Regions from separate parts of the Paenibacillus macerans genome, predicted to be linked through region 3. Evidence: predicted binding sites of a transcription regulator. Region 3 holds the regulator's gene; each other region holds the start of a gene.

Region 1 (10,042 bases), 1.5 Mb from region 3:
ACGCTGGAAAAAAACATCCCCGCCGGCCAGTTTGTCTGGGGGAGCGCGGAGATGGCTTACCGCAACAAGGATACGAACCACCGCAAAGGCATTTTGCTGATGGAAGGCTATACCGGGATTCCCCGCGATATCGAGGAATACATGGATTTTTCGATGCTGACTCAGGCCGAGGGGTTGAAGTACGGGATCGAGCATTTCCGGCGGAACCGACACCGCAATAGCGGCGCGCTCGTCTGGCAGCTTAACGACAGTTGGCCGGGCACGAGCTGGTCGATGATCGATTACGAACTGCTGCCGAAGGCTTCTTTTTATTATGCCAAAACGTTTTATAACCCCGTGCTGCTTTCATTGGAGCATGAGCCGGGCGAACCGCTGAAGGTGTGGGTGGTCAATGACACGCTGGAGCCGCTGCGGGGAACGGTGGAGCTGACGGTGCACGCCTTGAGCGGCGGGGGCGTCTTGTCCCGGGCCGCTTTTGCGGCGGACATTCCGCCGCAATCCACGGTGCGGATCGGCGCGCTGGAGGAAGCGGCCGCCTTGCGCGGAGCCGCTCCGGAAGAGGTCGCGGCGGTGCTGACCGCCTCCGGTTTTGCCGCCCCGGCGAACCGCTACTACTTGCGCGACCCGAAGGATTTGCGCCTGCCGGAAACGCGGCTGGACGTGCGGGTGGACGAGGCGGCGCAAACGGCGACGGTAACCGCGGCGGGGCCGGGGGCCGCGCGGTTCGTGAAGCTGGAGCTGCCGCTGGGCCGCGTCCGCTATAGCGACAACTACTTTGACCTGCTTCCCGGGGAAAGCCGGACGGTGCACATAAGCCATCCGAAAGGGCAGCTGCTGCCATGGGCAAAGCTGCGGGTTTCCGCTTTGAACGGCAAACGCGGCACCTGCGGGATCTAAGGCTTAATCCGCATCTCCGGCGAGAACGCGGTCGCGGTATTGTTTTACCGCGGGGATATCGGTTTGCATGCCTTTTTCTTTGGTGAACACCTGCCAATCCGTACTTTTCATCACGTTCAGAAAGCCTTGCACGGCTGCGGCCGTTTTTGTGCTCGGGTACGTTTTGACCGTGTGTTCGTAACTGGCTTTGACTTCGTCGGTTAACTTGAAGGTGTCGAAATCGAAAATCGGCGTATTGTCCAGCCCGTAAAGATAGGTGGTCAGATAGCGGGTATAAAACAGCTTTTTAGCTTGCTCGGCCTCAGGCGTACCTGCATACTGCGTAAAATATTGTTCGGCGGCGGCGGTCCGCTTGGCCAATTCATCCCAAGTGATGACGAGCCCGCCGTCGCTGGCCATTTTGGCGTCCGAATCCAGGGCGAGCAGCGCGATAAAGTCCTGCATTTTTTCGCTTAGCGCCGAATTGTATTTTTTAAGCGCTCCGTAGTCGACCACGGGAAACACCGTGCCTTCGGCCGTTTCCAGCTTGTAGCCGCCGGCCAGGGCGCCCAGGACGGTTTGGCGGACGGCAGCGTCTTTGATCTGCTTCAGCTGTTCGTCCGAAATGGGCCAGCCAAGTTCGCCGAGCGCCTGGAGGACGGCTTCTTCGGCGAATTTATCCTGCGTTTTGAGCAGGTCTTCCCCGTAAAAAGCGAGCAGTTTCTGCATCAGCCGGTCGGCGTCGTCCTGGGGCAGGGCGGCCAAATGCTCATCGAAAAAGGCCAAATAGTCCTTGGCCTCGGATTGGCCGGCTTGCAGACGCTCAAACTGTTCAAGGATGCGGTTTTGTTCGGAGCCGGATGCCGCCGCAGCGCCACTTCCGCCACCATTTCCGCCATCGCTTCCGCCGCCGTTTTCGCTTCCGTTAGCGTTGTTTGCTTGTCCCTGCCCCGGCGCGTTTTGCTCTGTACCGGTTTGCCCGGGTCCCGGGCCGGCAGCCCCTTTTTTATCGGCGCACCCCGTTAATAAAGCTCCCGCCAACATCGCGGTTACCGACAGTGACAGCATGATTTTTACAGCCCATTGCGGCATTTGCAGGTACACTTCCTTCCGTAATATATCTTGTTTACTTGACGAACGAGCGGGAGAAAAGGTTCCTTACGCTGAAAAAAAGGGCCGCTCCAAAGGTTGGTAAGGCCAACCGGAACGCCCCTTGTTTGCCATTCTTTTTATTCCGCGTGTTCGATCAGCGTGACGCTTTCGACCTGGTTGACCATTCTTCTGAGCTCCCTGGCCTGTTCCCAATTGATGCTGCCGGCTTCGTACATGTTGTGGATTTCCGCGCGTTCGGCATCCATCACCTGGATCCGCAGTTCTTCTTTTTGCGCTTCCATCTGTTCGCTGAATTGCGGCCCTGGACCGGTCAATTGGGCGATGACCCGCTTGTACTGGAGAATCACTCTTTGCAGGGCGGGGTCCTGTTCGTTTTCCCGGGTTAGGCCCTTCAAGTACTCAAGCGCCGCTTGCAGCGCCTCAACCTGGATTTTCTGGCCGGGGTGAAGCCCGGCGAACTGCCGGTATTTGCGGGTGGCCCGCCGCCAGTCGCGGACGGCGCTGCCGATCAGGAACGAAATCCGGGCGCGGGCGGTTCTGCAGAGCCCTTCTTCGCGAAGGTCCAGCGCCTTCTCGAAAGTTTCGAACATTTCTTTGCTCATTCCGCCGCTTTGCATCGTTTCGTGAATGTAATTCCGCTCGGCTTTTAACGCCCCAAGCTGGATTTCGGTCATTCTCCCCAAAGCTTCCGACCGCTCCAGCCTGTGAGCGTCCTGCTGAAGATACATGGGGCGGAACAGCATTTTGTATTCGTCCATTAATTGATAGGCGGCGGTTTTATTGTAATCGTTCATTTCGGCCTTGATCTTCTGCAGCGCGACCCGCAGCAGCCGGCTTCGGGCTTCGGCCATATCGATGTACTCGCCCGTTTCTTCGCCCTCGGCCGCCCCTTTGCTGAATAGCGGCAGCAAGAGGGTGGCCGCGATCAGGGTGAATAAAATCACGCCCGCGGCCAAAAACAGGATGAGCGACCGTTCGGGAAAAGCCTGTCCGCTGGCGACCACGTACGGAATGGACAACACCCCGGCCATCGTAACGGCGCCGCGAACGCCCGTCAGACTAACCAGGAGGCTGTTTTTAACGGAAGGCTTGGGGGTTTCCTGCGACTTGGAGACTTTGTAATCGTACAGCGAGAAGAAATAAGACCAGACAAAACGAATCGCCAATATGGCAATCCCGATGGCCAAAACGTAGCCGATCGCCTGCGTATTGCCGATGTTGGGATTTTCCACCGTGGCGCGCATGGACGAGGGGATGATCAGCCCCAGCAGCAGGAAGACGACCCCGTTCAGGATGAACAGCACGGTTTGCCATATATTTTCCGTCAAGACCTGCTCCTCGGCGAGCAGCGTTTCCGTTCGTTCCCGCAGCAGGGAATGGAGGATGCCGCCCACGACGACCGCAATGACGCCGGAAGCGTGCAGGAGGTTTTCGGTGACGATAAAAATAAGAAACGGAGTCAGAATCTGCAGCAGCGAATGCAGGGTGGCGTCCTGAATGCCCTGTTTGCGGAGCGAAAACCGCAGCCAGGTCATGACCAGGCTGAGCACGAGGCCCAAAACGGCCCCGAGGATAAACATGTATGTAAAGTCGTAAACGGCTTCCCTTAGCGAAAAATAGCCGGTTACGACCGCCGCGACCGCATAGTTGAAGGCAACCAGACCGGAAGCGTCGTTGATCAGCGACTCGCCGCGGACAAGATTCAGCACTTTGTCCGGAATATGAATCCGCTTGGCGATCCCGTTTACGGCGACGGGGTCGGTCGGCGACAGAATCGCGGCCAGCGCGAAGGCGGCGACGAGCGGGATTTCCGGAATGATCGCGTGGATGAAATAACCGCCGCCGATTGTGGTCAGCAGAACGAGGACGATGGCGTTGCCGAAAATGGGCCCCTTCATTTTCCACAGCTCTTCGCGGGGGAAGTGCCTTCCGTCGTTGTACAGCAGCGGGGCTACGAACAACAGCAAAAACCATTCCGTTTCGATCTTCAGATGAATCCCGTTGAACGCCAGCGCGATGGCGATGCCAAACACGATTTGGGTGAGCGCGGTGGGGATAAACGGAATGTAGTGGCTGATGATGTTGGAAACGACTAGACAGATAAGCAGTAAAATAACCGTAATCAACAAATCCATGTATCAAACTTCCTTCCCGAACGGATTGCATTGCAAGTCGACATTATTCTATTATATCCCACTTTTTAAACTGAAGATTAACAAGCGCTTGGGGAGGCGTTCGAAAAAAAAGAGCGCAGCCATCTGCGCTCTTCGAGGATTATATTTATCGCATGAACGGGAGGCTTGGCTCCCAAAGAACCGCTTGTCCGCTGTCCAGGCTTCGCCGGATATCGATCAGCCGTTGGTTCGAGCTGCCGCAATAGAGCAGGGCAGGGTCGCGAAGCTCTTGGACGAAACGCCCGTCCACCAGCACCTCGCAGCGCCGCAGCAGCTCATATTCGGGGGAACCGGGATGCTCTGTCAATTCCTCATACGTATACCCGCTGTAAATCCAAATCGAAATCGGCCCGGTCTCCGCCACAAGCCGGTCGATAAACCCGCTGACCTCGGCGGCGGAGAAAAAGGGGTCTCCGCCGAGGATCGTTAGACCGCTCAGCAGGGGATTATTTTTAATGTCATGAATGATTTCCGCTTCCCGCTCTGGCGTAAACGGCTCGCCGTAATTGAAATTCCACGTCTCCGGGCTGAAGCAGCCCTTGCAGTAATGGCGGCAGCCGCTGATGAAGATTGCGGCCCGCAGGCCTTCGCCTTCATTGATGGATTCCGGGTAGTAGCCGCAAATATTCATGCGTCGTGTTTGACCCGGTCGCGGACTTCCGCTTGTTTGGCGGCGTTGAACCGCGTTTGGTAATCCCCCGTCAGATACCCGGTGACCCGGCGCAGGCGGCGGATGTGCACGTCGTTCTCATGGCTGCCGCAGGAAGGACAGGTCGCCCCGATGATGCCTTCGTAGCCGCAGGCCGAGCAGCGGTCGATCGGATGGTTGATGCTGAAATAGCTGACTTGCTGCTGCAGGGCGTATTGAACGATTTTCAGAAAAGCGGCCTGATTGTTCCGGGCATTGCCGTTAAGTTCGATGTACGAAATTGCTCCCGCGTTGCAAAGCCCGTGGAACTTGGCTTCCAGCTCGATTTTTCTTGCCGCGCTGATGTTGTAATACACCGGGATGTGGAACGAATTGGTGTAGTACTCTCTGTCCGCCACGCCGGGAATCGGACCGTAAACCGCGCGGTCGCGTTTCGTGAATTTTCCGGACAAGCCTTCCGCCGGGGTGGCGAACAACGTGATGTTCAGGTTGTGGATTTCACTTTGGCGGTCGCAGTAATCGCGCATGTAGGCGATGATTTCGTACGCTTTTTGATAGACCGCTTCATCCTCCCCGTGGTGCTTGCCGTACATCGCCTTCATGCATTCCGCCAGCCCGATGAACCCGATCGACAAGCTGCCGTGCTTGAGCAAATCGCCGACAGGGTCCTCCGGTCCAAGCTGTTCGCCGCCTTCCCACACGCCTTCGCGCATCATAAAGTCGGATGCTTTGGCTTTTTGAGCGGCTTGAATTTTGAAACGGTGCAGCAGCCCTTCCAGCGCGATGTCCATATAATGCGTCAGCTCGCGGTAGAAGCCGCGCTCGTCCGCCTCTGTCCGCCGTCCCAGCGCAATGCCGTGCTCGAGGCCCAGCTTGACCAGGTTCAGCGTGTTGAACGACAGGTTGCCTTTGCCGGAAAGATGGTTCCGGCCGAACCGGTCGGCCAGCACCCGGGTGCGGCAGCCCATCGTGGCGAATTCCGTGTCCGGATCGCTCGGATCGTAATGCATCAGGTTGAGCGGGGCGTCCAGATTGGCAAAATTCGGATACAGCCGCTTGGCCGAGCATTCCACCGCTTTCAGGAACAGGCCGTAATTCGGTTCGTCCGGGTTCTGGTTGACGCCTTGTTTGCATTTAAAAATCTGGATCGGGAAAATCGGCGTTTCCCCGCTGCCCAGCCCCCGCATCGTGGCCGTCAGCAGGGAGTTGATCACCATTTGCCCTTCAAGCGATGTGCAGGTGCCGTAGTTGATGCTGGTGAAGGGGATTTGCCCGCCGGCCCGGCTCGACATCGTGTTGAGGTTGTGGATCAGGCTTTCGGCCGCCTGCAGCGTTTCGGTTTCGGTTTCCTTCAGCGCAAATTTAAACGATTTCGGATAACGCTCCTGCAGGTCGCTGCGGCTCATCGAGACGTCCCCATTCCCGGCCAATTCGGCATCGCGGGCGCCTTCTTCGAAATATTCCAGGCCTTTGCGGAAATATTTCTCGAACGATTTGGCCACGTAGGGAGCGAGGTCGAAATCCAGCTTGTTGGCCGATACGCCGCCGTACTGGGAGTTTTGCTGGGATTGGAAAATGATCGCCACCAGCGCCATCGCGGTCATGATCGAATTCGGCGGTCTGACGCTGCCGTTGCCGGTGTTGAAGCCTTCGCGCAGCAGCTTTTCGAACGGGATGAAAATGCAGTTCGTCGTTCCGATCGCATATTGATCAAGATCATGCACGTAGACGATATTGTCTTGAATCGCCTGCACCACCCGTTTGGGCAAGATGAAATGCGTCGCATACCATCTGGCGTACTCGCTGCCGAATTTGCTCATTTTCCCCGAGAAGCTTTCGCCGTTCAAATTCGCGTTCTCGCGCAGCACCTCCAGGTTGCGGCTTTGAATGATTTCCTCGCCCATTTGAATGACTTCATCCAGCATGGTATCCCGGCCGGTGAAGGTTTGGTTTAGCAATGCCATAATCTAAATGCTCCTCCCCAAAAGCTAATTTATTTAACGCTAAGTAAAAAGGCATCTCCAACCTGCCCAGGTTGAACATGCCCGAATGCGCTGCCTAATGAAGACTCTTCTACAACTACAACGGCTGTCGATCCAATAAGGCATATGTAAAAGCTGCATACGGACATCCTGCCTGTTCCTCGCAGGTTTTAGTGGTTCACACTATATTTTGATTCTCTGAAACAAGATTAGCACAATATATTGTGTTTAAAGTGTGACTTGCATCACATGGACAGGCCGGAAGCCGGGACAAAACCGCCGGAGCCCACAGGTGATGCGCGGAGCGGGGAACGAAAAAATTTTTTTAATTTTTTTGGTGGTTCAACCTAGAAATCGGGGCTTGACAGTCGGTTATTGGAACGGCGAACCTACTGACCGACCATTGGCAAACCGGCGGTTACTGGGATGGCAAACCGCTCGTCGGCTAACCATCGGTTACTGGACGGCCGACCGCCAGCCTTCAGAATAACGGAACTTTATGTACTTATTATCCGGGGCTGAGCATGTTCATCCCCATTAGCGGTATTTTTTGTTCTTATTTCCCTATGAACGGTACAGATTGCGGGTATTTTGTTACGGTCCGAGAAAATAGCGACATAAATTGCCTTTATCTCTCTTTCAATAGGGGATAGCGGCGGAATAACGACATTTTTTGCCCTTATGTTGTTGAGCCCTTTTTTGTTTGTATTTGCCGGCGGGGAATTGATAAAATAATATAGGAATAAATACAGTAAAGTGAGGGGAACGGAAATGGCGATTGCGGAAGTAACGGTTATTCCGATTGGTACGGGCAGCACCAGCCTCAGCTCCTACGTTGCCGAGCTGCAACGGGTATTGGAGAAGCAGGAAGGCATTAAGTTCACGCTGACGTCGATGAGCACGATCATTGAAGGAGCGCTGGACGACGTATTCGCGGCGATCCGGGCGATTCATGAAGCGCCGTTCCAGGCGGGCGCCGGCCGGGTGTCGACCTCAATCAAGATCGACGACCGCCGCGACAAAGCGAGTTCGTCCGAGCAGAAGCTCCAATCCGTGAGGGAGAAGCTGTAGTGCAAGCGGCTTGGTTGTGGCAGCACCACGTGTGTGGTAGGACCACGTGGTTGTGCCGTTGCGCGGCACGCAATGTGCGCCGGAAGCACCACAAATTCCGGGCAAAACGGGTTTGCGTAAAATTTCCAAACTTTAGGGCTTGCATTTTTTTTAAAACGCGGTATAATAATTTTTGTTCGCTAAAAGTGAACTTGCTGGTGTAGCTCAGCTGGTAGAGCAACGCATTCGTAATGCGTAGGTCGGGGGTTCGAATCCCTTCACCAGCATCTCCATAATGTAAAGCACGGCGCGGCTTCCGAGGTTTTCGGGGGACGTGCTTTTTTTCGTAAAAAGCGAAACTTCCACCATTTTTCTACCCTTAATTGCTTTAAAACGTTAATCGTTAAATTATTGCAGGTTATATTTTAGAATGCTATGGAAAATTGCTATTAGCGTACAGTCCATTGAGGAAGTATTTAAACAATATGCCGCTCAGGCAGATACGATTTTGCAGGAGGTTCCAGGCTTCCGCAACTTGTCCCTCGATGATCGGCCCAAAATGCTGGAGGGCACCTGGAAACCGGCTATGATTGTCGTCCATGAATTCCCAGATTACGAAATTGCTCAGAAACTTTACTACTCAGATGCTTACGCCCCCCTGATTAAATTACGCCAATCCGCAACGAAGGCCAACTCCCAACTCTCGCGGAAGCTGCGGGAGCTTGGTCCCGCCGTATTAACGATTCGTAAAAGTGTTCCGTTAGTTGAATCAATTATGAATCCAACCTTAGTTCATTGAGCAAAAAATCGCCTTGCTCAATTTTCACTATTCTTTTCTCTTTTATATAATCCCAGCCGTTGTTTATTGCATATTTAACTAGTCTCGCACAAACACTTGGTTTACATAAGTTAGTGGACCAATTAACTTCCCAAGAAAACAATATTAGGAATTGCGATGTTTTAGTATTTGATGGATATATTTTAAAACTTAATGAATCATTTGAAGGCGTTTGATCGATGATGCAAATGAATAAGCACTGATCTATTACAATTTTCTTTACTTCCTTCGTGGAAAGCTTCATTAATTATTCTCCTTGGCACATCGCCTGTAGCTGGCCGTATCCAGGTATGCGAACGGCGCCAGCTAGATTTTTTATGAATAGGCTAAACAGTTTTATTCCCCTCCTCTATAGCGAGAACCTCCCTTGCTGCTGCAATGAAAGACAACATGATTGGTGAAAGCCACTTGTCTTTATGCCATGACATCTGCGTATACACGTGCAAGTCGGGAATTTGCCATGGAAGAGCAACAAGTTTGCCCCGTTCAGCTTCGGCTTCCGCTACGATTTCAGGAAGAAAGGCAATACCGATTCCGGAAATTGCACATTGTTTAATGGCCTCAGCGCTTTGAAACTCTAAATACGTAATACTATCAATGCCCTCTTTCTCAAATGACCGGTCAAACATGGTTCGATAGGGACAACCCTTTTCATTTGTCATGAACACTTCTCCGTGGAAATCTTCCAGCTGCAGCTCAGTTCGTTTGGCAAGCGGGTGATCTGGAGCAGCGAACAAGCGGAAAGTTTCTTCCACCAACGGTTCCACGGCAAGTCCGCTTGAGCGAATGGGTTCGTCCAACATAAAGACAACATCCGCGGTTCCCTCAAAGAGTGTTTGCTTGAGCTCTTGATTTGGAACGGAGCGGAAGATCAAACGAACTCCCGGATGCTGCGAACGAAATCGTTGAAAGACAGCTGGAAGGCGATAGGCGCAAATAACCTCATTGGCGCTTATCGTTAGGGTGCCGCTTAGCACTTCATTGTCATGAACGGCGCTGCGAGCTTCGTCCAATTTGTTTAGAACGCCTTGGATATGAGTTAAAAAGCGTTTGCCCGCAGCTGTAAGAACGAGCTGCTTGCCCAAGCGGTCAAAAAGACGAACACCAAGCTCATCCTCCAATGCTTTGATTTGCATCGTGACGTTGGAGGGGACATAGCCCAGCACTTCAGCAGCCCGAGTGAAATTTAAAGTTGATGCAACCGTGCGGAACGTAATCAATTGGCGTAATTCCATCATATTTGCCTCTTTTACTTTCAATATTATTGAATACTGCTTTGAATTCTATTCACTTTTATTGAGGGTATCACAGATCTATACTAACAACAAGAAATACATCTAAATGCATGGGTTCATTTTGA
Region 2 (10,042 bases), on a different contig from region 3:
CACGGTGGCCCGCAGAACGGGCGACGTGTTTACGATCTCGGATGATACGGTCGGCAAGCTGAAGCAATCCTTTGAATATTGGAACGGCCGCACGGTGCAGGAGCTGGCAACCTCCTTCATGTCTCCCGAAGCGCTGACGGCGCTGGATGCGGAAGTTTTTACGGTAGGCAATTATTATAATAACGGCGTTGGCCATATTTCTGTGGATTATGGAAAGGTGCTGTCCAAGGGCTTCAAGGGCATCATCGAGGAGGCGCAGCAGGCCAAAGCGGAGGCGGACCGTTCGTTGCCGGATTATATCAAAAAAGAACAGTTTCTGAACGCGGTGATCATCTCGGCGGAAGCGGCCATCCAGTTCGGTAAACGGTTCGCGGAGCTGGCCAAGAATCAGGCCGCAGCCTGCAGCGACGGTGTCCGCCAGCGGGAACTGCTGCAGATTGCCCGCAATTGTGAGCGGGTTCCGGCGAATCCGGCATCCAGCTTCAGCGAAGCGGTACAGTGCTTCTGGTTCGTGCACATGCTGATCCAGGTGGAATCCAACGGGCACTCCGTGTCTCCGATGCGTTTTGACCAATACATGTATCCGTATTACAAACAGGATATCGAGCGCGGTACCCTTCGCCATGAAGAAGCCCAGGAACTGCTGGACTGCCTGTGGGTGAAGCTGAACGAGGTTAACAAAATCCGCGACGAAGCCTCAAGCAAAGCTTTTGGCGGATACCCGATGTTTCAGAATCTGGTGGTCGGCGGTCAGAATGAGGAGGGGCTGGACGCCACCAACGAGCTGTCCTTCGCCTGCTTGGAGGCGACGGCCCATGTGAAGCTGCCGCAGCCTTCCGTCTCGATCCGCGTCTGGAACCGCACACCGGATGAACTGCTGCTGAAGGCAGCGGAGGTAAGCCGTCTGGGGCTTGGACTCCCGGCTTATTACAACGATGAGGTCATCATCCCCGCGCTGGTCAGCCGTTCCGTAAGTCTGGCGGATGCGCGCGACTACGGCATTATCGGCTGCGTCGAGCCGCAAAAGGGCGGAAAAACCGAAGGCTGGCATGACGCCGCATTTTTCAATCTGCCGAAGGTGATGGAGTTTGTCATCGGCAACGGTACCGTCAATGGCAAAAAAGCCGGGATCACCACCGGAGACTTCACCTCCTTCACCTCCCTGGATGAGATTATGGAGGCTTACCGCAAGCAGATGGAACATTTCGTCAATCTATTGGCTCAAGCGGATAATGCGGTGGATTATGCTCATGCGGAAAGAGCGCCGCTGCCGTTCCTGTCCTCCATGGTGTATGACTGCATCGGCAGAGGCAAATCGCTGCAGGAAGGCGGCGCCTTCTATAACTTCACCGGACCGCAGGGCGTAGGTATTGCCAATGTAGCGGATGCCATGTACGCCATCCAGAAGGTGGTTTTCGAAGAGCGCAAAACAACGTTGTCGGAGCTGCAGGCAGCGCTTGAACGCAATTTTGGCCTGGCCCGGCCGGCTGCTGCTACAGCCCCCGCTCCCGTCTCGCCGGATACGTTAACCCAGGAGCATATTATTGAATTGATCAAAAAGTTCCTCCTGGAAGGCAACCAAATATCGTTAGCCCAGTTGGGCGCGCAAGCGGATGTAAAGGTGGATCTCGGCAACAGCCGGAGCCAGGGCCAAGGCAATGACGCCCGCCTGCGCGAGTGGCTGATCGCCGCGCCGAAATACGGCAACGACATTGAGGAGGTCGATGAATTGGCCCGCCAGGTAGGACTTGTCTACTGCCGTGAAGTGCAGAAGCATGTCAATCCGCGCGGCGGCACCTTCCAGCCCGGACTGTATCCGGCCTCGGCCAATGTGCCGCTGGGAGCCGCTACCGGTGCAACGGCGGACGGACGGCTGGCGGGCGAACCGCTGGCCGATGGCGTATCGCCGGTATCCGGCCGGGATACCAGCGGACCTACGGCTTCGGCCAACTCGGTCGCGAAGTTGGATCATCACATCGCCTCCAACGGTACGCTGTTCAATCAGAAGTTCCATCCGTCCGCGCTGAGCGGACCGGCGGGACTGGAGAAGCTGGCGGCGTTGGTCAGAGGATTTTTTGACCAGAAGGGGATGCATGTGCAGTTTAATGTGATCAGCCGCGATACACTGCTGGAGGCTCAGCGCAACCCCGAGAAATACAAGAACCTCGTCGTCCGTGTGGCTGGCTACAGCGCCCATTTCACCACACTCGACAAGAAACTGCAGGATGACATTATTAACCGGACGGAGCAGACGATGTAACTATATAGATCAGGAGGCCCACCATGAATGAAGTCATTTGGGAAGCCAGGGGGATGGTCAGCGAAATTCAGCGCTTCTCGCTCCATGACGGTCCAGGTATCCGCACAATCGTATTTCTGAAGGGCTGCCCGCTGCGCTGCAGCTGGTGCAGCAATCCCGAAACCCAGGCTCCCGGCAGCCAGCTGATGGTTCAGGAGGACAACTGCGTCAGCTGCGGACGCTGCGCCAATGTCTGTCCAGCGGGGGCCATCAGCTATCAGCCGAAGGTGACGGTTAACCGCCTAAGCTGCGTATCCTGCGGACTTTGCAGCGCCGAATGCGGCAGCGGGGCGCTGACTATGAACGGCAAAGAGATGAGCACCTCTGAGATTGTGTCCATTCTGCGCAAGGACGAGGCTTATTACCGGCGTTCCGGCGGGGGGATTACCCTCTCCGGCGGTGAACCGCTTTATCAGAGCGACTTCGTTCTGAACCTCCTTCGCGCCTGCAAGGATCAAGGCTGGAACACAGCGATTGAAACCACGGCCTTCTGTAATCCGGCCGTGCTGGATAACGTGCTGCCGCTGCTCGATACGGTTTTGCTGGACATCAAGCACATGGAGGACAGCAAACACTATGAATATGTGCAGCAGTCCAACTCGCTGATTCTGGAGAACGCCCGGCGGATTGCCGGGCAGGGGGCGCAGATGATCATTCGCGTTCCCGTCGTTCCGGGCTTCAACGACACCATCCATGAGATCGCCGCCATCGCCTCGTTCGCCGCGGAACTGCCGGGGGTGCGGGAACTGCATCTGCTGCCTTTTCACCGGCTGGGCGAGAATAAATACACCTATCTGGGTACGGAATACCATATGAAGCATCAGACGCCACCTCCAAGCGACGAGATGGAGAGCCTGCGCCATGTGGCGGAAGGTTATGGCTTGCGCTGCCAAATCGGAGGTTGAATTAAAAAAGAAGTACGTATGAAAGGAAGAGCCGTTTATGAAGGTGCTGGTCATTAACAGCGGCAGCTCGTCCTTGAAATATCAGCTGTTTGATATGAAGGATGAATCGGTGCTTGCGAAGGGAATTATTGAAGAGATTGGAACGGAGCAGGCGATTCATCGTCAGGATAATACACCGCCGCTGCCTCCGCAGACCGGTCTGCGGATCCTGGAGCATAAGGAGTCCATCACCCATATGCTTGCGGCGCTGATGGATCCGGGCAACGGGTGCATCGCCTCGGTGCGGGAAATCGCGGCAGTAGGGCACCGGATTGCCCATGGCGGCGAATTCTTTTCGGATTCGGCACTGGTGGACAATGAGGTGCTGCAGGCGGTAAGGCGCAATATCGAGCTGGCGCCGCTGCACAATCCGGCCAATCTGAAGGGGATCGAAGCGTTCCGCCAGCTGCTGGGCGAGGAGACGCCGATGGTGTGCGTGTTCGATACCGCTTTTCACCAGACGATGCCGCAGGAGAGCTACATGTATCCACTGCCAAGAGTCTTGTATGACCGCCATAAAATCAGAAGATACGGGTTCCACGGAACCTCGCATAAATATGTCAGCTTGCGCCTTGGCGAAATTACCGGCCGACCCCTCCAGGGAACCCGTGTAATCTCCTGCCATATCGGCAACGGAGCCAGCATTACCGCCATTCGGGACGGGAAGTCTGTAGATACCAGTATGGGCATGACCCCGCTGGAAGGCCTGATGATGGGAACCCGCTGCGGCGATATCGACCCGGCGATCATTCCCTTTGTGATGGCCAAAGAGAATCTGGGTCTTGGCGAGATCAACTCGCTGCTGAACAAGCATAGCGGGCTGGCCGGCGTCTCCGGCCAGGGCTCCGATTTGCGCGAGATCATCCGCTGCGCCGATGAAGGCCATGAGGGAGCCAGGCTGGCGCTGAATATGTATGTACAGCGCATTCGCAAATACATCGGCTCCTACTGCGCCGTGCTGAACGGTCTGGATACGCTGATCTTTACCGGCGGGGTCGGCGAGAATTCCGATTATATTCGCGCCAAGGTGTGCGAGAGTCTGACCTATCTGGGGCTGGAGCTGGACCCGGAACTGAACCGGTCCCGCTCGCCCGGCGAGCGCAAGATCAGCACCCCCGCCTCCCGTGTGGCGGTGCATATCATCCCCACCAACGAAGAGCTGATGATTGCCCGTGATACACAGCGGCTCGTCCAACAGCGTGCTGCTTCTGCGGCCGTGCACCGGTCTGTCCCAATGTGATGCGGCCATTGTCAAAAAACCTTGTCATAACGGTTGTTTGCCGGTATGACAAGGTTTTTTGCACGCCTAGTAAATGATCCAGAAAAAACGTGATAAATCTACGGGTCGGGTGGAGGTACTATCCAAAAAAATAGCGGAACTTTATGGTCTTATTTTCCGAATGGAGCCTGTTCGTCCTGATTAGCGGAATTTTTTGGCCCTATTGTTCAATGGGTGCTGCGAAAGGCGGCCATTCCCCTGTGATTTGAGAAAATAGCGCCATAATTTTCCTTTATTTCTCTCCGAAATGGGATTTCGCCGAAATAGAGCCATTTTTTTCCCTTATGTTTCCGGCTGAGTTTTTTAGCAAGCTAACTTTTGCAGTTCAAGAGAAGCCGCCACCATGCTCCATTATTTCAGGAACAGCCTACTAGCCAAGCCAGGGCTCAACTGCCGAACTCTTAATTAAACCGCAAAAGGGAAAGCAAAACAAAGTAGTTTCCACGCACAGCAATCTATCTTTTTTTGATAGAAAAATTTTTAAAAAATTTTTATCAACAGCTTGTCCCCCAGCGGGCCCTGGTATGATGCGGGATTGCATCGATTTTCCACATTATCCACAGGGGATTTGGGTGCGGTTTGGGACGTTTACCAGGTTGACAACACAATATATAGGTATTAAATTAAACAAGTACACCAATATGTTGTTGTGAAGCGAATTTTGGTGTTTATCTCATTATATCAAATACTTACCGGGTAATAGAAGAAAAGTGGGGGAGTAACAATGCTGATTGCCTATGATTCCAAAACCGGAAACGTGAAACGGTTCATCCAGAAGCTCGATTTGCCCGCCGTGCAAATTGACGAGAATATGACGCTGGAGGAGCCGTTTGTGCTGATTACATATACGACGGGGTTTGGACAGGTGCCGGCAAAGGTCTCCGCTTTTCTCGAGCATAACCATCAGCGGCTGCTCGGTGTAGCGGCCAGCGGAAACCGCAACTGGGGCGAGCGTTTTGCCCTGAGCGCCGATTTGATCGCCCAGCGCTACCATGTTCCCGTGGTGGCCAAATTCGAGCTGTCGGGCACGAAACAGGATGCGGAAAGATTTAAGCAGGAGGTGAGCCGGGTTGCGGCATATTGAACTGAACAACATGTTGATGAAGCGGGACGAGAGCGGGTTCTTCCAACTGGAGAAGGACCGGGAAGCCGTCGCCGAATTTATGCAAGAAGTCGAACGCAAAAGCGTGACCTTTTCGAGTACGACCGATAAAGTGCGGTACATGATCGAAAACGATTATTACGAGAACGTGTACGAGCAGTATACGGAAGCCGAGGTCGAACGCGTATATGCCATTACCCACGGCTATCATTTTGAGTTTCCGTCTTATATGGCGGCGTCGAAGTTTTATACCGACTACGCGCTGAAGACGAACGATAAATCCAAGTATCTGGAGCATTACCCGGACCGGGTAGCGGCGGTGGCGCTGCACCTCGGCCGCGGCAACGCGGAGACCGCCAGCCTGCTGGCCCGTTCCATGATGGAGCAGCGGCTGCAGCCGGCGACGCCGACGTTCCTGAACGCGGGCAAAAGCCGGCGCGGCGAGATGGTGTCCTGTTTCCTACTGGAAATGGACGACTCGCTGAACTCGATCAACTACGTGCTGAACACCTGCATGCAGCTGTCCAAAATCGGCGGCGGCGTAGCGGTAAACCTGTCGAAGCTGCGCGGACGCGGCGAGCCGATCAAAGGCGTGGAAGGCGCGGCCAAAGGGATCATGCCGGTGCTGAAGCTGATGGAGGACGCTTTTTCCTATGCCGACCAGATGGGTCAGCGCAAAGGATCGGGCGCGGGGTACTACAACATTTTCGGCTGGGACGTTGCGGAATTTTTGGACAGCAAAAAAATCAACGCCGACGAACGGATTCGCTTGAAAACCTTGTCGATCGGGCTGATCGTGCCGAACCGTTTTTATCAACTGGCCAAGGACAACGAACCGCTTTACGTGTTCGGTCCTTACAGTGTATATAAAGCTTACGGCACTCATTTGGACGACATGGACCTGGACGTGATGTACGACAAGCTGCTCGCCGACGAGCGGGTTAAGAAAAGAAAGCTGATGAGCGCGCGCGACATGCTGACCAAGATCGCCACGGTCCAGCTGGAATCCGGTTACCCGTACATCATGAACAAGAGCAACGCCAACAACCAGCATGCGCTGAACAAGGTCGGGAAGATCAAAATGTCCAACCTGTGCACGGAGATCTTCCAGCTGCAGGAGACGTCGGAAATCGCCGATTACGGGCAAGCGGATGCGATCCGCCGCGACATCAGCTGCAACCTGGCTTCCCTGAACATCGTGAACGTGATGGAGCGGAAGATGGTTCGCGAATCCGTGCACGAAGGCATGGTGGCGCTCACGTCCGTCAGCGACATGACGCATATTTCCAACGCTCCCGGCGTTGCCAAAGCGAACCGGGAAATGCATTCCGTCGGGCTCGGCGTGATGAATCTGCATGGATTTTTCGCCAAAAACAAAATCGCCTACGAAAGCGAAGAGGCGCGCGATTTTGCCCGTACGTTCTTTATGATGATGAACTATTATTCCCTGGAAAAGAGCATGGAGATCGCCGTGCAAACCGGAGAAACCTTCGCCGGATTCGAACAATCCGACTACGCTACAGGGGAGTATTTCGAACGGTATCTGAATACGGACTACCGTCCGCGCACCGGCAAAGCGGCCGCTCTGTTCGAAGGCATGCACATCCCGTCCCCGCAGGACTGGGCCGAACTGAAGCAGCAGGTGATGAAAAACGGCTTGTACCATGCTTACCGTCTGGCGATTGCGCCGACCGCCAGCATTTCGTACATTCAGAACGCCACCTCGAGCGTGATGCCGGTCGTGGAGCAAATCGAAACCCGGACCTACGCGAACTCGACGACGTATTATCCGATGCCGTATCTGAGCCGGGAAAATATTTTCTTCTATAAATCCGCTTATCAGATGGACCAGTTCAAGGTGATCGACCTGATCGCGGAAATCGTGCCGCATGTCGACCAGGGCATCTCGACGATCCTTCACGTCAACAGCAACGTGACGACCCGCCAGTTGGCGCGTTACTATCTGTATGCCGCGCATAAAGGGCTGAAGTCGCTGTATTATACCCGGACGAAGAAGCTGTCCGTGGAAGAATGCCTGACCTGCTCGGTATAAGAGGTCTTTTTGAACTTGCACTATAACGAAAGACTTAGAAAGGGATGAAAGATCGGCGATGTGCGCATTACGAGCTGTAAACTGGAACCGTCCGGACGACGATTTTACGATGATGTTCTGGAACCAGAACATCATGCAGTTCTGGACGGATGACGAAATCCCGTTGTCCGACGACAAAATGTCCTGGATGACGTTAAACGATGATGAAAAAGACGCATATATGAAGGTCCTCGGCGGTCTGACGCTGCTTGATACGGTACAGGGCGGCGTCGGCATGCCGCAGATCATGGAGCATGTGGAGGGCCTGCAGCGCAAAGCCGTGCTCGGCTTTATGGGCATGATGGAGCAGATCCATGCCAAATCGTACAGCAGCATTTTCACTACGCTCGCTTCCAATGAGGAGATTGACGAGATCTTCCGCTGGGTGGAGCAGAACCCGATGCTGCAGACGAAAGCGGAGACGATCCGCCAGTACTACACCAACATCCGCTCCCCGAGAGAGCTGTATTTGGCGATGGCGGCCTCCGTCCTGCTGGAGAGCTACTTGTTCTATAGCGGATTCTTCTACCCGCTGTATTTGGCCGGCCAGGGCAAAATGACCTGCAGCGGCGAAATCATCGACCTGATTCTGCGCGATGAGAGCATTCACGGCGTGTACGTGGGCGTGCTGGCCCAGGAAATCTACGCGCAAATGAGCGAAGACGAGCAAAAAGACGTATACGAAACGCTGGAAGGGCTGCTGCACTACCTGCACGCCAACGAAGAGCGGTATACGGAGCAGATTTACACGAAAATCGGACTGGTGGACGAAGTGAAAGTCTTCCTGCGGTATAACGCCAACAAGGCGTTTATGAACCTCGGCTTTGAGCCGCCGTTCGAGGAGGAAGAGGTTAACCCGATCGTGTTCAACGGGATCCGTACCGACACGAAGCAGCACGACTTTTTCTCCAAAAAAGGCAACGGCTACGTACGGGCGCTGAACGTCGAGCCGCTGACCGACGAAGATTTCAATTTCTAAGCCGACGGGCTTTTTAAATAAGAACAGGGTGTTTGCTCCCGGAAGCGATCTTACAGCGGGAGACGCCCTGTTTTTGCTTGCAAGCGTAAGCTGTCTGAAAGTTAAGCAACCTGACTTGAGGAGTGAAAGTTACTTTTGACGACGATTTGGAGCATATTGGGCATCGAACCGACGCAAGACAAGCAGCAGATCAAGAAGGCCTATGCCAAGAAACTGCGGATGGCTCACCCAGAGAACGACCCAAGAGGCTATCAGCGGCTCAGGGAGGCTTTTGACGCGGCCATAAAGCAGGCCGGCATGCCGGAGGAGCATGATTTTCCCGGATACGGCCAGGACCTGAAGACCGGAGTCGCGATCGGGACGAAGCAGGAGGGGGAACCGGCCCCCGATTCGTTGGCGCTTTTTGAACAACACCTGCATGAACTTTACACGGATTTCAAGCGCCGCGTCGATCCGCAGGAATGGAAAATGCTAGCGAACCAGGATTACATATGGGACGTAGGGGCGCAAGGCGAGCGATTCGACGCGCTGATCCGGTTTCTGGACGAACATCGGCATATGCCGGCGAACGTGTGGAAAGTATTGGATGAACTGTTTTTGATCAGAGAAAACTTTGAGCACGGGTATGACTACTTTGACGATGAATTGATGGAATTTGTGACCGGACAGATTAGCGGAGGCCTGGCGATGGGCTACGAATGCTTCTTGAACCGGGAGCTGGCGATCGACTTGGAGGCATATCTCGGCTTAAGACAAGAGGCGCAGCTCAGTCTGATGGATGGCCGGCTGGAAGACGCCGGGCGGGAGCTTGCCGCCGCCCATGCGCTGTTCCGGGAGGACCCGGACCTGGAGTTAATGCGGGCCAAGCATGCTATTATGGCCGGGGATTCCGGCGCAGCGCTGGCTGTTCTCCATCAGGTCGTCCGTTTGAACCCGGAGGCGCGGGAAGCTTATCTGCTGCGCGGGAGATTGTTATTTGATCGGCGGCAGTACCGTGAAGCGCTGCAGGATGCGGAGTATTTGCTGCAGTTTTCTCCCACGCCGCAGGATGCGTACTGCTTGGCTTTGGAATGCCGGGAGGTTCTCGGTCAGGTTGAACAGGCCTGGGAGGACGGCAGGAAGCGCTGGGAGTTTGAGCGGAACTCTATACACTATCGTTTCTATGCGGTGTGGTCGCGTTTTAAAAACCGGCATCTATTCCCCCAAAAATATAGCAGGCTGCCGTTCAAGGTTCGGCTGCGGATGTGGCAGTTTGAACTCCTAATGATGCTGTTTCTGTTCCTGGGGCTAAATTGGCTGTACATTCTGCTCTATCTCGTCTGCCGGTTTACGTTTGGCGCCGGTTCC
Region 3 (10,042 bases):
CTCCGCCGGGCGAAACGGATTCAGCGGCGACGTTGGACTGAGCGGGTTCCAGTTCCCGAAATCGAGCCTCGGGCTGCTCATGCCGGCCGTAAACAGCAGCGCCGCCGCTTCGCCAAACACGCGGCCCGCGGCCAGAATTGTCCCGGTCAAGATCACCGGCATCGCGATCGGCAGCATAATCGATTTGATCGTTTTCCATTTGGACAGGCCCAGCGCCAGACTTGCTTCCTTCTGCGCTTGCGGCACGCTGGCCATGCCCTGTTCGGTAATCCGCACCATCAGCGGCAGGTTGAACACGGTTAACGCCAACGCCCCGGAGAACAGGGAGAAGCCGAAGCCAAACACGTTAACGATCACGAGCAGACCGAACAAGCCGACGACAATCGACGGAAAAGAGGACAGCACCTCAACGATCAGCCGGATAAAAGACGTCAGTTTGCCCGGTTTCGCATATTCGCTCATATAAATGCCCGCCCCGAGTCCAAGCGGAATCGTGATAATCAGCGTCAGAACAAGCAGGAACAGGGAATTGAACAATTGCGGACCGATCCCCCCGCCCGCCTTGATCGTTTCCGGCGGAGAGGTCAGAAAATCAAAGCTGACATGCCCGAGCCCGCGGATTAAAATAAATCCGAGCAGCCCGGCCATGATCAGCACAATAACGCCTGCCAGCGTAACAATGACGGCAGTGGCGATTTTATCTGCGGTTTTTGCACTCATCGCTTTGCTCTCCTTTCCAGCCCACGTACAATAAAGACGAAGACGAAGGTCATCAGCATCAAAATCAAGGCAAGCGTCCACAGCACGTTGTTCTGCGTCGTTCCCATGGCCGTATTGCCCATGCTGAGCGTGATGACGCTGGTCAGCGTGGAGGTGGATTCAAACAGCGAGCGCGGAATGTGCGGCGCGTTCCCGATGACCATCTGTACGGCGAGCGCTTCCCCGAAGGCCCGGGCCATCCCCAGCACGACCCCGGTGAGCAGCGACGGCATCGTGGTCGGCAGGACGGTCCGCCACAACGTTTGCCACCGCGTGGCCCCAAGTGCATAAGAACCTTCTTTCAATCCGGGAGGAAGAGCGGTGATCGCATCCGTGGCGATGGAAGTAATCGTAGGCAAAATCATAATCGACAATACCGTCGCCCCCGCAAAAATGCCCAGGCCCTGTCCGGGAAAAATATCCCGGTAAAACGGGACGATCACGCTCAGGCCGACAAAACCGTAAACGACCGAAGGAATCCCGGCCAACAGCTCGATTACCGGCAGCAGAAATTTTTTGCCGAATTTAGGCATAATTTCGACCATGAACAGGGCTGCGCAGATGCTGAGCGGCGCCGCAATGACGGCCGCAAGGATCGAAGTGCTGAACGATCCCAAAATGAATGGGAGCGCTCCGAACACCGGAGGAACTCCGTCCGGTCTCCACTCCGTGCTTCCGAAAATTTGGCCGATCGAAATCCCGTCCTGAAAAAAGGTGCTTAAACCTCTGGTTGAGACAAAATACACCATCGAAAATATCGTCACAACCAGCAGCACGATGCAAAATGACGTAAATATTTTACCGGTCCATTCCTCTATAATGTGCGGCTGTACTTTTTTGTTTCCGCCGGATTGAGCCATGAAACCTCTCCCTTTACACAGCACAGAAAGAGGCAGAAATGTCCGCCTCTTCTCTCTGCCGATATGATGTTATCGTATATACTGTTATTTACTTGGTAATGTTGCCGTCCACATCGCGTTTAACTTGCATTTTGCTGATCGGGATATAGCCGAGTTCCACAACATCGCCGTTATCGCCTTGTACTTCAGGGGAGACCATATAGTCCAGGAACGCCTTAACGACTTCGTTCGGCTCGCCCTTCGTGTACATATGCTCGTAAGCCCATACCGGATAAGTGCCGTTAGCCACATTGTCCACTGTTGCTTCCACGCCTTCGTATTTCACAGCTTTTACGGTTTCATCCAGGTAGGAAAGCGCAAGATAACCGATGGCTCCCGGCGTTTCGCCGACAAGCTTCTTAACCGTACCGGAGGAATCCTCTTGGATCGAACCTTGCAGGTCTTCCGTCTTCGTGCCAAGCGCGTATTTCTCAAAGGTGGCGCGCGTACCGGAGCTCGAAGGACGGTTTACGATTTGAATCTTTTGATCCGGGCCGCCCAGGTCTTTCCAGTTCGTTACTTTACCCGTAAAAATTTGCACCAGTTGATCTTTCGTAAGGTTGTCGACCGTTACATCCGGATTTACTACAGCGGCCATAGCGACAACCGCTACTTGGTGGTCAACCAGTTCGGAAGCTTGAGCGGCTTCCAACTTCTCTTCAGCGAACACGTCGGAGTTGCCGATGTCAGCCTGTCCGCCGGAAACTTGCGTCAGCCCCGTGCCGCTGCCTCCGCCTTGAACCTGAATGGATACGTTCGGATTTTGCTCCATGAATTTTTTCGAAACTTGATCTACCAGCGGTTGAAGCGCCGAGGAACCTACAGACAGGACCGAACCGGACAAATCCGAAGTCGCCTTGTTCCCGCCATTGTTTGCCGCTGCCTCGCTCGTCGCACCTCCATTACCGCCTTCAGCACCCGAGGTGTTAGTTTTCGCGTTGCCGCCCTGACCGCAAGCCGCCAAGGTCAAGCTTAATACCAAAGTCAAAACCATAAGCATACTCTTTTTCATTGTCTCAGGTTTCCCCCTTATTTGTTTTACAACCTGATTATAGGCGGCGAAGATCAATCCCGTGTTTTCGTAATGTAAACTTTGTGTAAAATGCACCTGGCGGTTATCCCTTAATTTCGACAATGGCAAACAAAAATAAACACTCCCTTAATTAAATACAGGGAGTGTTTATTCAAATCCGGCTATTCGAGTTCTCTCGTATTTTTGGACAGCAGCCCGGTCAGTTCCTTCATAAACATATTGATATCTTTAAACTGGCGGTACACCGAAGCAAAACGAACATAAGCCACTTCGTCCACGGGATACAATTGCTCCATCACCAGTTCGCCGATCTCGCGGCTTTCCACTTCGGCATTGGCCGAATGGCGCACGGACCGCTCCACCTCGGACACGATGCTTTCCAGCCGCTCCACGGAAACGGGGCGTTTCTCGCAAGCCCGGATCAACCCGCGCAGCATTTTCTCGCGGCTGAACTCCTCGCGGCTTCCATCCTTCTTGATGACGATCAGCGGCATTTCTTCCACCATTTCAAAGGTCGTAAACCGCCGGCTGCATTGCTCGCATTCCCGCCGGCGGCGGATCGACCTGTTTTCGTTGGCCGGCCTTGAATCCAGCACCTTTGTCCCCAAATAATCGCAATACGGACATTTCAACGCAAGTTCCCTCCTTTCCAAAAAATGCAATTTACATTAATGCCAATAAATAACTTCAAAAAAAAGTAATGAAGTTGATAGTCCCGGCACATAATACTGTTACCAACCACAAGGAGGTGAACATCATGGCACAAAATAATAACTCTTCGAACGACCTGGTGGTTAGACAAGCTTCCGGAGCATTGGATCAAATGAAATATGAAATCGCTCAGGAACTTGGCATCTCTTTCCCACAAGACGGATATGCTGGTAACCTGACTTCTTACGAAAACGGTTCGATCGGTGGTTTCATTACGAAACGCTTGGTTACCATCGCTGAGCAACAGCTGGCTGGCCAAGCTGGCCAATTCAGATAAGCCGATCACCCCGAAGCATTGACAGGCGAATTGACGCCCGTCAGTGCTTCTTTATTATCGTACCAGCGATCAAAACTCGTTGTAAATGTCGGAATACTGTTTATAGTAATGCGTTACCCGTTGCACATAATGGCGGGTTTCGCCAAACGGAATGTTCTTGGACGTTTCCAGACGGCCGTCCCATTTCCCGCTTTTGATCCAGTTTTTCACATTGGTCGGCCCGGCGTTGTAAGCGGCGATCATGGCGATCGCATTGCCGTCAAACTGCTCCGACAGCGACTTTAAATACCAAGTCCCGATTTCGATGTTGGTCCCGATCTCATTTTGCACCTGATCGAGCGACGTATCGGGCAAGCCCGCCTTCGCAATGACCCAATTCGCGGTGTCCGGCATGATTTGCATAACCCCTAAAGCTCCCTTTTTGGACTGGGCTCCGGGCTTGTAATTGGTTTCCACTTTTATAATAGCCGCCACGATAAACGGATCGATGCCGTTGTTTTTCGCGTGATAACGAATTTCTTCTTTATAATAAATCGGATAAAACAACGAGAGCCAAGCGGAATTAAAAAAGATCAGAACGATAAACCCCAGGAATAACAAAAGCAGCACTCTTTTTTTGCGAAGCCACCTCATAGCATTCCCTGATCCCGCCAAAACTCGTCAATCTGACGTTCCGTCTCATCCAGTCCACGGCTGTTGTCAATCAAGATATCCGCCCTTTCTTTTTTCAGTTCGATATCCATTTGCGCATTCAGCCTGCGTTCCGCCTCATCCCGGCTTAGGCCGTCCCGCTCCATCAATCTGGCCAGCTGCAGATCCCGCGGCACGTAGACTACCATAATCCGTTCGTAAAACCGCTCCAGTCCCGATTCGTACAGCAGCGGAATATCCGCGACGACAAGGCGGCGGGGAGCTGCGGCTTCAAGCGCGTCCAGGCGCTGTTTCATTTCGGCGCGAATCGCCGGATGCGTCAGGCTTTCCAGCGCTTTTCGCCGCTCGGGGTCCGCGAACACGATTTCGCCCAGCTTTTTGCGGTCGAGCGTCCCGTCCGGGTGCAGTACGGCTTGTCCGAAGCGCTTCGCTACCGCGGCCAGCACCGGATGCCCGGGCTCCATGATTTCCCTGGCGATGACGTCCGCGTCGATCAGGGCGGCTCCCCTCTGAACCAGCATGCGGGATACCGTGCTTTTGCCGGTGGCGATGCCGCCGGTCAGGCCGATGTTCATCCTTTCAACACCTCACTGTTTTCGCTTACGCGGGAAGCGGGCCGTCCGGGTTTAACTTTGCTTTGCTCGCGGCCGGGGCGGTATGGCTTTTGGCATTTGGGGCAAAAATGGGTTCCCCGGCCGCCTACGACCGTTTTTTCCACCGGATGCCCGCATTCGAGACAAGCCTCGCCGGTTCGTCCGTAGATGCGCAAGGCATGCTGGAACATGCCCATCTCCCCTTGACCGTTCACATACGATTTAATCGAGGAGCCGCCGGCGTTCACCGCTTCGTTCAGCGTGGCCACAATCGCATCGTGCAAACGGTCAAGCTTAAGGCCGCTAAGCTTGTCCGCCGGATGCTCCGGATGGATGCCGGCCCGGAACAAGGCTTCATCCACATAAATATTCCCCAAACCGACAACATATTCCTGGTTCAGCAGCACGGGTTTGATTTTCGTCTTCCGCCGCGACATCAGCTGCCGGAACACCTCCGGCGTAAAGGAAGGGTCCAGCGGTTCCAGTCCCAGTTTGGCCAAAGGCTGATTCGTAAATTCCTCCCCCGGCGGAAACAAATGCATCGTGCCGAACTGCCTTACATCCTTATACCTCAGCTCCGTGCCGTCCGTAAATTTGAAAATCACGTGCGTATGCTTTTCGACGGGCTCACCCTCGCCATACAATCCGTATCTGCCTTCCATACGCAAATGGGAAACGAGCACAAGCCCGTCCATCACGATCCGCAAAAACTTGCCCCTGCGGCCGATTTCCACGATTCTATGGCCGGCAAGCTCCGTCTCAAACCGCTGTACATCGTCCGGCCGCTGGATGATTCGCGGCAGGGACACCTTGACGGAGCGGATCGTTTTCCCCACGATCAATTCGGTCAGCGTTCTTCTGACCGTTTCCACTTCCGGCAATTCCGGCATACCAAGTCACCTCTTAACTCGTTTTACTTCGCTTCGTACCAGTTGACCCCGCTGCTAACCTCCGCCTTCAGCGGCACGGACAGCTTGATCGCGTTCTCCATCGTTTCCGGCACGAGCTTCTTCATGATGTCCAGCTCCTCCGGAGGGACTTCGAATACCAATTCGTCATGCACCTGCAGCAGCATCCGGCTCTTCAGGCCGTGCTCGTACAGAGCTTTGTCCATTTTCACCATCGCCAGTTTGATGATATCCGCCGCCGTTCCCTGGATTGGCGTATTCATCGCGGTGCGTTCGGCGAACGAACGCAAATTGAAGTTCGACGCGTTGATTTCCGGCAAATAACGCCGCCGTTCCAGCAAAGTTTTAACGTAACCGTCGCGTTTGGCGTCTTTGACGATGTCGTCCATATACCGGCGGACGCCCTGGAACGCGTCAAAATATTGCTCGATAAAGCGAGCCGCTTCCTTCCGCGTAATGTTCAGGTTCTGGGATAATCCGTAGTCGCTGATCCCGTACACGATGCCGAAGTTGACCGCCTTCGCCGAACGGCGCATATTCGCGTCCACCTCGTCCGGCCCGACGCCAAAGACGTCCATCGCCGTCTTCGTGTGGATGTCCATATCGTGCAGGAAGGCCTCCTGCAGTCCCTTGTCGCCGGAAATATGGGCCAGGACGCGAAGCTCGATCTGGGAGTAGTCGGCGGCGAGAATAAACCACCCTTCCTCCGAAGGAACGAACACTTTGCGGATTTTGCGGCCTTCCTCCAGGCGGATCGGAATATTTTGCAGGTTCGGATATTGGCTGCTTAAGCGCCCGGTGGCGGCGACCGTCTGCCGGAAATACGTGTGCACCTTGCCCGTCCGCGGCATGATTTCCTTCAGCAACCCTTCCACATAGGTGGACTGCAGCTTGGCCAGCTGGCGGTATTCCAGAATAAACTGAACGATCTCGTGATACGGCGCCAGCTTCTCCAGCACCTCCGCGTCGGTGGAATAACCTGTTTTGGTCTTTTTGATGACCGGCAGCCCCAGTTTATCGAACAGAATTTCTCCTAATTGTTTAGGTGAATTCAGGTTGAATTCCTGCCCGGCGATTTCATAAATTTGCGCCACCAGCTTGTTGATCTGCGCTTCGAACTCAACTCCGAGCTCTTTCAGGTCTTCCCGGTTGACGGCTACGCCCTGCTTCTCCATATCGGCGAGAATCCGCGACAGCGGCATCTCCAGGTCGTAGAACAGCCCGTGCATCTCGTATTTCTCCAGATCGGCGCGCTGGAGCGGAACGATGCGCAGCAGGGCGTCCCCTTTGCGGGCCAAATGCCGGCCGAGCGTCTCGGGATCGGGCACCTTGAATTTCGCGCCTTTGCCGTATACGTCTTCATCCGCAGGCATGTGCGGAAGCCCGTATTTTGCGGCCAGCCCGCTGATCGTCTGGTCGTTTTCCGTCGGATCGAGCAAGTAAGCGGCAAGCTGGACGTCATGTTCGGCCCCGGCAAAAGCGATCCCCTGCCAAAACAAGGCGAGGTCGGCGCGGTGCAAATCGTACCCCCGTTTAGGCACGTTTTCGTCCGCCAGCCAGGACAGCACGTCCGCCGCTTCCTCCCGCTTCAACAATTCAAAGGGCAGGAAGAAATGCCGCTTCGGCGTCGACAGCAGCAGTCCCATCAGCGTAGCATGGTGCGGATTATCCCCGTAAGATTCGATGATGATCCCTTCGACTTCCGCAAGCTGCGCGGATACTTCCGGCAAGGTGTCCACGTCCACCATCGTCACGCTGACGTCCTCCGCCGCCTGCGCCGCCTCCCCATCCGCCGCGGCGTTCCCGCCCGCTCCCGCGGTAAAGGACAAGCGCTCCAGCAAAGATTTGAATTCCAGCTTGCGCAGCATCGGCACCGCTTTGTCCTCTTCGATGCCGGAGAACTTCATATCCTCCCAGGACCGCTCTACCGGCACCTCGCGGAAAATCGTCGCCAACTGCTTGCTCAGCCGCGCATCCTCGGCATGGTTCACGAGATTTTCCTTCATTTTGCCCTTGAGCTCATCGGTATGGGCCAAGACTTCCTCCACGGAGCCGAATTGATGCAGCAGCTTCAGCGCCGTCTTCTCCCCGATGCCCGGCACGCCCGGGATATTGTCGGACGCATCGCCCATCAGCCCCTTCAAGTCGATGATCTGCAGCGGCTTAAGCCCGTAGCGCTCCTCGATTTCCTTCGGCCCGTAAGGCTCCACTTCGCTAACGCCCTTGCGCGTTAGCGCCACCTTGACCCGGTCCGTGACCACCTGCAGCATGTCCTTGTCGCCGGTGACGACAAGCACTTCGCGGCCCGAATCCTCGGCCTGCTTGCTGATCGTGCCGATAATGTCGTCGGCTTCGTACCCGGGGAGTTCAAACCAGGAGATGCCGAAGCTTTCCAGCAGATCCCGCATCAGCGGGAACTGTTCCGACAGCTCCGGAGGCGTCTTGTCGCGCCCGCCTTTATACTCCTGGTAGCCTTCGTGGCGAAACGTCGTTTTGCCCGCGTCAAACGCCACAAGTATATGGGTCGGCTGCTCCTCCTGAATGAGCCGGAGCAGCATATTGGTAAAACCGTAAACGGCATTCGTATGCAGCCCGCCGGAGTTCGTCAGCGGCGGCATCGCAAAAAATGCCCGGTAAATAATGCTGTTGCCATCTATAAGGATCAATTTATCCATACGACACCTCGTCCCGAGTGTTTTGTTCCTGTTACCTATGATAACACAGCGCGCCCCCGGTTAACACCGCGATGCCCCGCAAATAGCGCAAAAACGATAAAACCGGCAGCGGCCTGCATCTTATGCAAGCAACTGCCGGTTGATCAACCGGTATATAACGTGTTTTTGGCACAATCTTACTGATTCAGGTCCGGGCGGTGTCCGGTGACGAGATACACCGCGCTTTCGCCGATGTTCGTGGCATGGTCGGCGATCCGCTCGATATACCGTCCGACCAAGGTAAGCAGCATCGCCTGCTGCAGGGAATCCGGATTTTCGATCATAAACGTATACAGCTCCTGGATCATCTGGCTGTACAGATGGTCGACCTCGTCGTCGTCCTTGGCCATCTTATAGGCCAGATCCGTATTTTCGTCCAAGTAAGACTGCAGCGACTCCCGCAGCATCAGGATGACCAGGTCCGACATTTTCGGGATATCGATCAGCGGTTTGATCAGCTTCTGGCCTTCCAGGCGCATCGTCACCTTCGCGATATCGACGGCCAAATCGCCCATCCGTTCAAGATCGCTGGAAATTCTGAACGCGACGATAATCCGCCGCAGGTCCTTGGCCACCGGCTGCTGCGTCACAATCAGCCGTGAGCCGATTTCCATCACCTGCTCTTCCATCTGGTTCAGCTCGATATCGCGCTCGACGATTTGTTTGGCTTTCTGCGAATCCATGGTCCGCAGGGCTTCGATAGCTCCCGCAAGCCCTTGTTCGACATGCTCGCCCATCTGCCCGAGCAATTGCCGTAGTTCCTCCAGGTTCTGATCGAATTCTTTTCTTTGAATCATTCAGCAGCAGCCTCCTTGTTATCCGAAACGACCGGAAATATAATCTTCTGTGCGCGAATCCTGCGGGGTGGAAAACAGCTTCTGCGTATCGTCGGCCTCTACGATTTCCCCGTTCAGGAAAAAGACAGTCCGGCCGGAAATTCGCGCCGCCTGGTGCATGTTATGCGTGACCATCACGATCGTATACCTGTCTTTGAGCTGCTGGACCAACTCTTCGATTTTCAAAGTGGAAATCGGGTCCAGCGCCGAAGTCGCTTCATCCATCAGCAGAATGTCAGGCTGCACCGCGATTGCCCGCGCAATGCAAAGCCGCTGCTGCTGCCCGCCCGACAGGCTGAGCGCCGAGCGCTTGAGGAAATCCTTCACCTCGTCCCAAAGAACGGCCTGGCGCAGGCTTTGCTCCACAATTTCGTCGAGGGCGGCTTTGTTTTTGATCCCGTGCAGGCGAGGACCGTAAGCCACGTTATCGTAAATCGATTTCGGGAACGGATTGGGCTGTTGAAACACCATCCCCACCCGTTTTCGCAGCTCCTCCACTTCCACCTCATCGCCGTAGATGTCGTCCCCCGCGATTTCCACGGAACCTTCGATCCGCGTGCCGGGAATCATGTCGTTCATCCGGTTCAACGTGCGCAGCAGCGTCGATTTGCCGCAGCCGGACGGTCCGATGAAGGCGGTAATCGTTCTCTCGGGGATATCC

Evidence for each region. Region 3 encodes NrdR, which represses ribonucleotide reductase genes. Its sites were predicted from a motif close to AACACNATATATNGTGTT; they were not measured.
Region 1: the regulator NrdR is predicted to act here: its motif matches at 7,006-7,023, upstream of DYE26_RS19450 (anaerobic ribonucleoside triphosphate reductase).
Region 2: the regulator NrdR is predicted to act here: its motif matches at 5,124-5,141, upstream of nrdI (class Ib ribonucleoside-diphosphate reductase assembly flavoprotein NrdI).

Annotation. Positions count from the first base shown of each region.
Region 1 is NZ_UGSI01000001.1:4,329,830-4,339,871, reverse strand. Features, by position in the region: gene DYE26_RS19470 (beta-mannosidase) at 1-897, shown strand, start outside; gene DYE26_RS19465 (hypothetical protein) at 901-1,968, opposite strand; gene DYE26_RS19460 (Na+/H+ antiporter) at 2,106-4,124, opposite strand; gene nrdG (anaerobic ribonucleoside-triphosphate reductase activating protein) at 4,270-4,794, opposite strand; gene DYE26_RS19450 (anaerobic ribonucleoside triphosphate reductase) at 4,791-6,776, opposite strand; gene DYE26_RS19445 (MTH1187 family thiamine-binding protein) at 7,566-7,865, shown strand; tRNA gene DYE26_RS19440 (tRNA-Thr) at 8,059-8,131, shown strand; gene DYE26_RS19435 (DUF1330 domain-containing protein) at 8,275-8,643, shown strand; gene DYE26_RS19425 (LysR family transcriptional regulator) at 9,009-9,917, opposite strand.
Region 2 is NZ_UGSI01000002.1:1,376,453-1,386,494, forward strand. Features, by position in the region: gene DYE26_RS29415 (glycyl radical protein) at 1-2,260, shown strand, start outside; gene DYE26_RS29420 (glycyl-radical enzyme activating protein) at 2,284-3,204, shown strand; gene DYE26_RS29425 (acetate/propionate family kinase) at 3,242-4,483, shown strand; gene nrdI (class Ib ribonucleoside-diphosphate reductase assembly flavoprotein NrdI) at 5,247-5,606, shown strand; gene nrdE (class 1b ribonucleoside-diphosphate reductase subunit alpha) at 5,593-7,677, shown strand; gene nrdF (class 1b ribonucleoside-diphosphate reductase subunit beta) at 7,736-8,695, shown strand; gene DYE26_RS29445 (J domain-containing protein) at 8,831-10,042, shown strand, end outside.
Region 3 is NZ_UGSI01000001.1:2,824,648-2,834,689, forward strand. Features, by position in the region: gene pstA (phosphate ABC transporter permease PstA) at 1-720, opposite strand, end outside; gene pstC (phosphate ABC transporter permease subunit PstC) at 717-1,619, opposite strand; gene DYE26_RS12660 (phosphate ABC transporter substrate-binding protein) at 1,708-2,670, opposite strand; gene nrdR (transcriptional regulator NrdR) at 2,853-3,323, opposite strand; gene DYE26_RS12670 (alpha/beta-type small acid-soluble spore protein) at 3,449-3,679, shown strand; gene DYE26_RS12675 (lytic transglycosylase domain-containing protein) at 3,749-4,312, opposite strand; gene coaE (dephospho-CoA kinase) at 4,309-4,905, opposite strand; gene mutM (DNA-formamidopyrimidine glycosylase) at 4,902-5,813, opposite strand; gene polA (DNA polymerase I) at 5,837-8,506, opposite strand; gene phoU (phosphate signaling complex protein PhoU) at 8,683-9,342, opposite strand; gene pstB (phosphate ABC transporter ATP-binding protein PstB) at 9,361-10,042, opposite strand, start outside.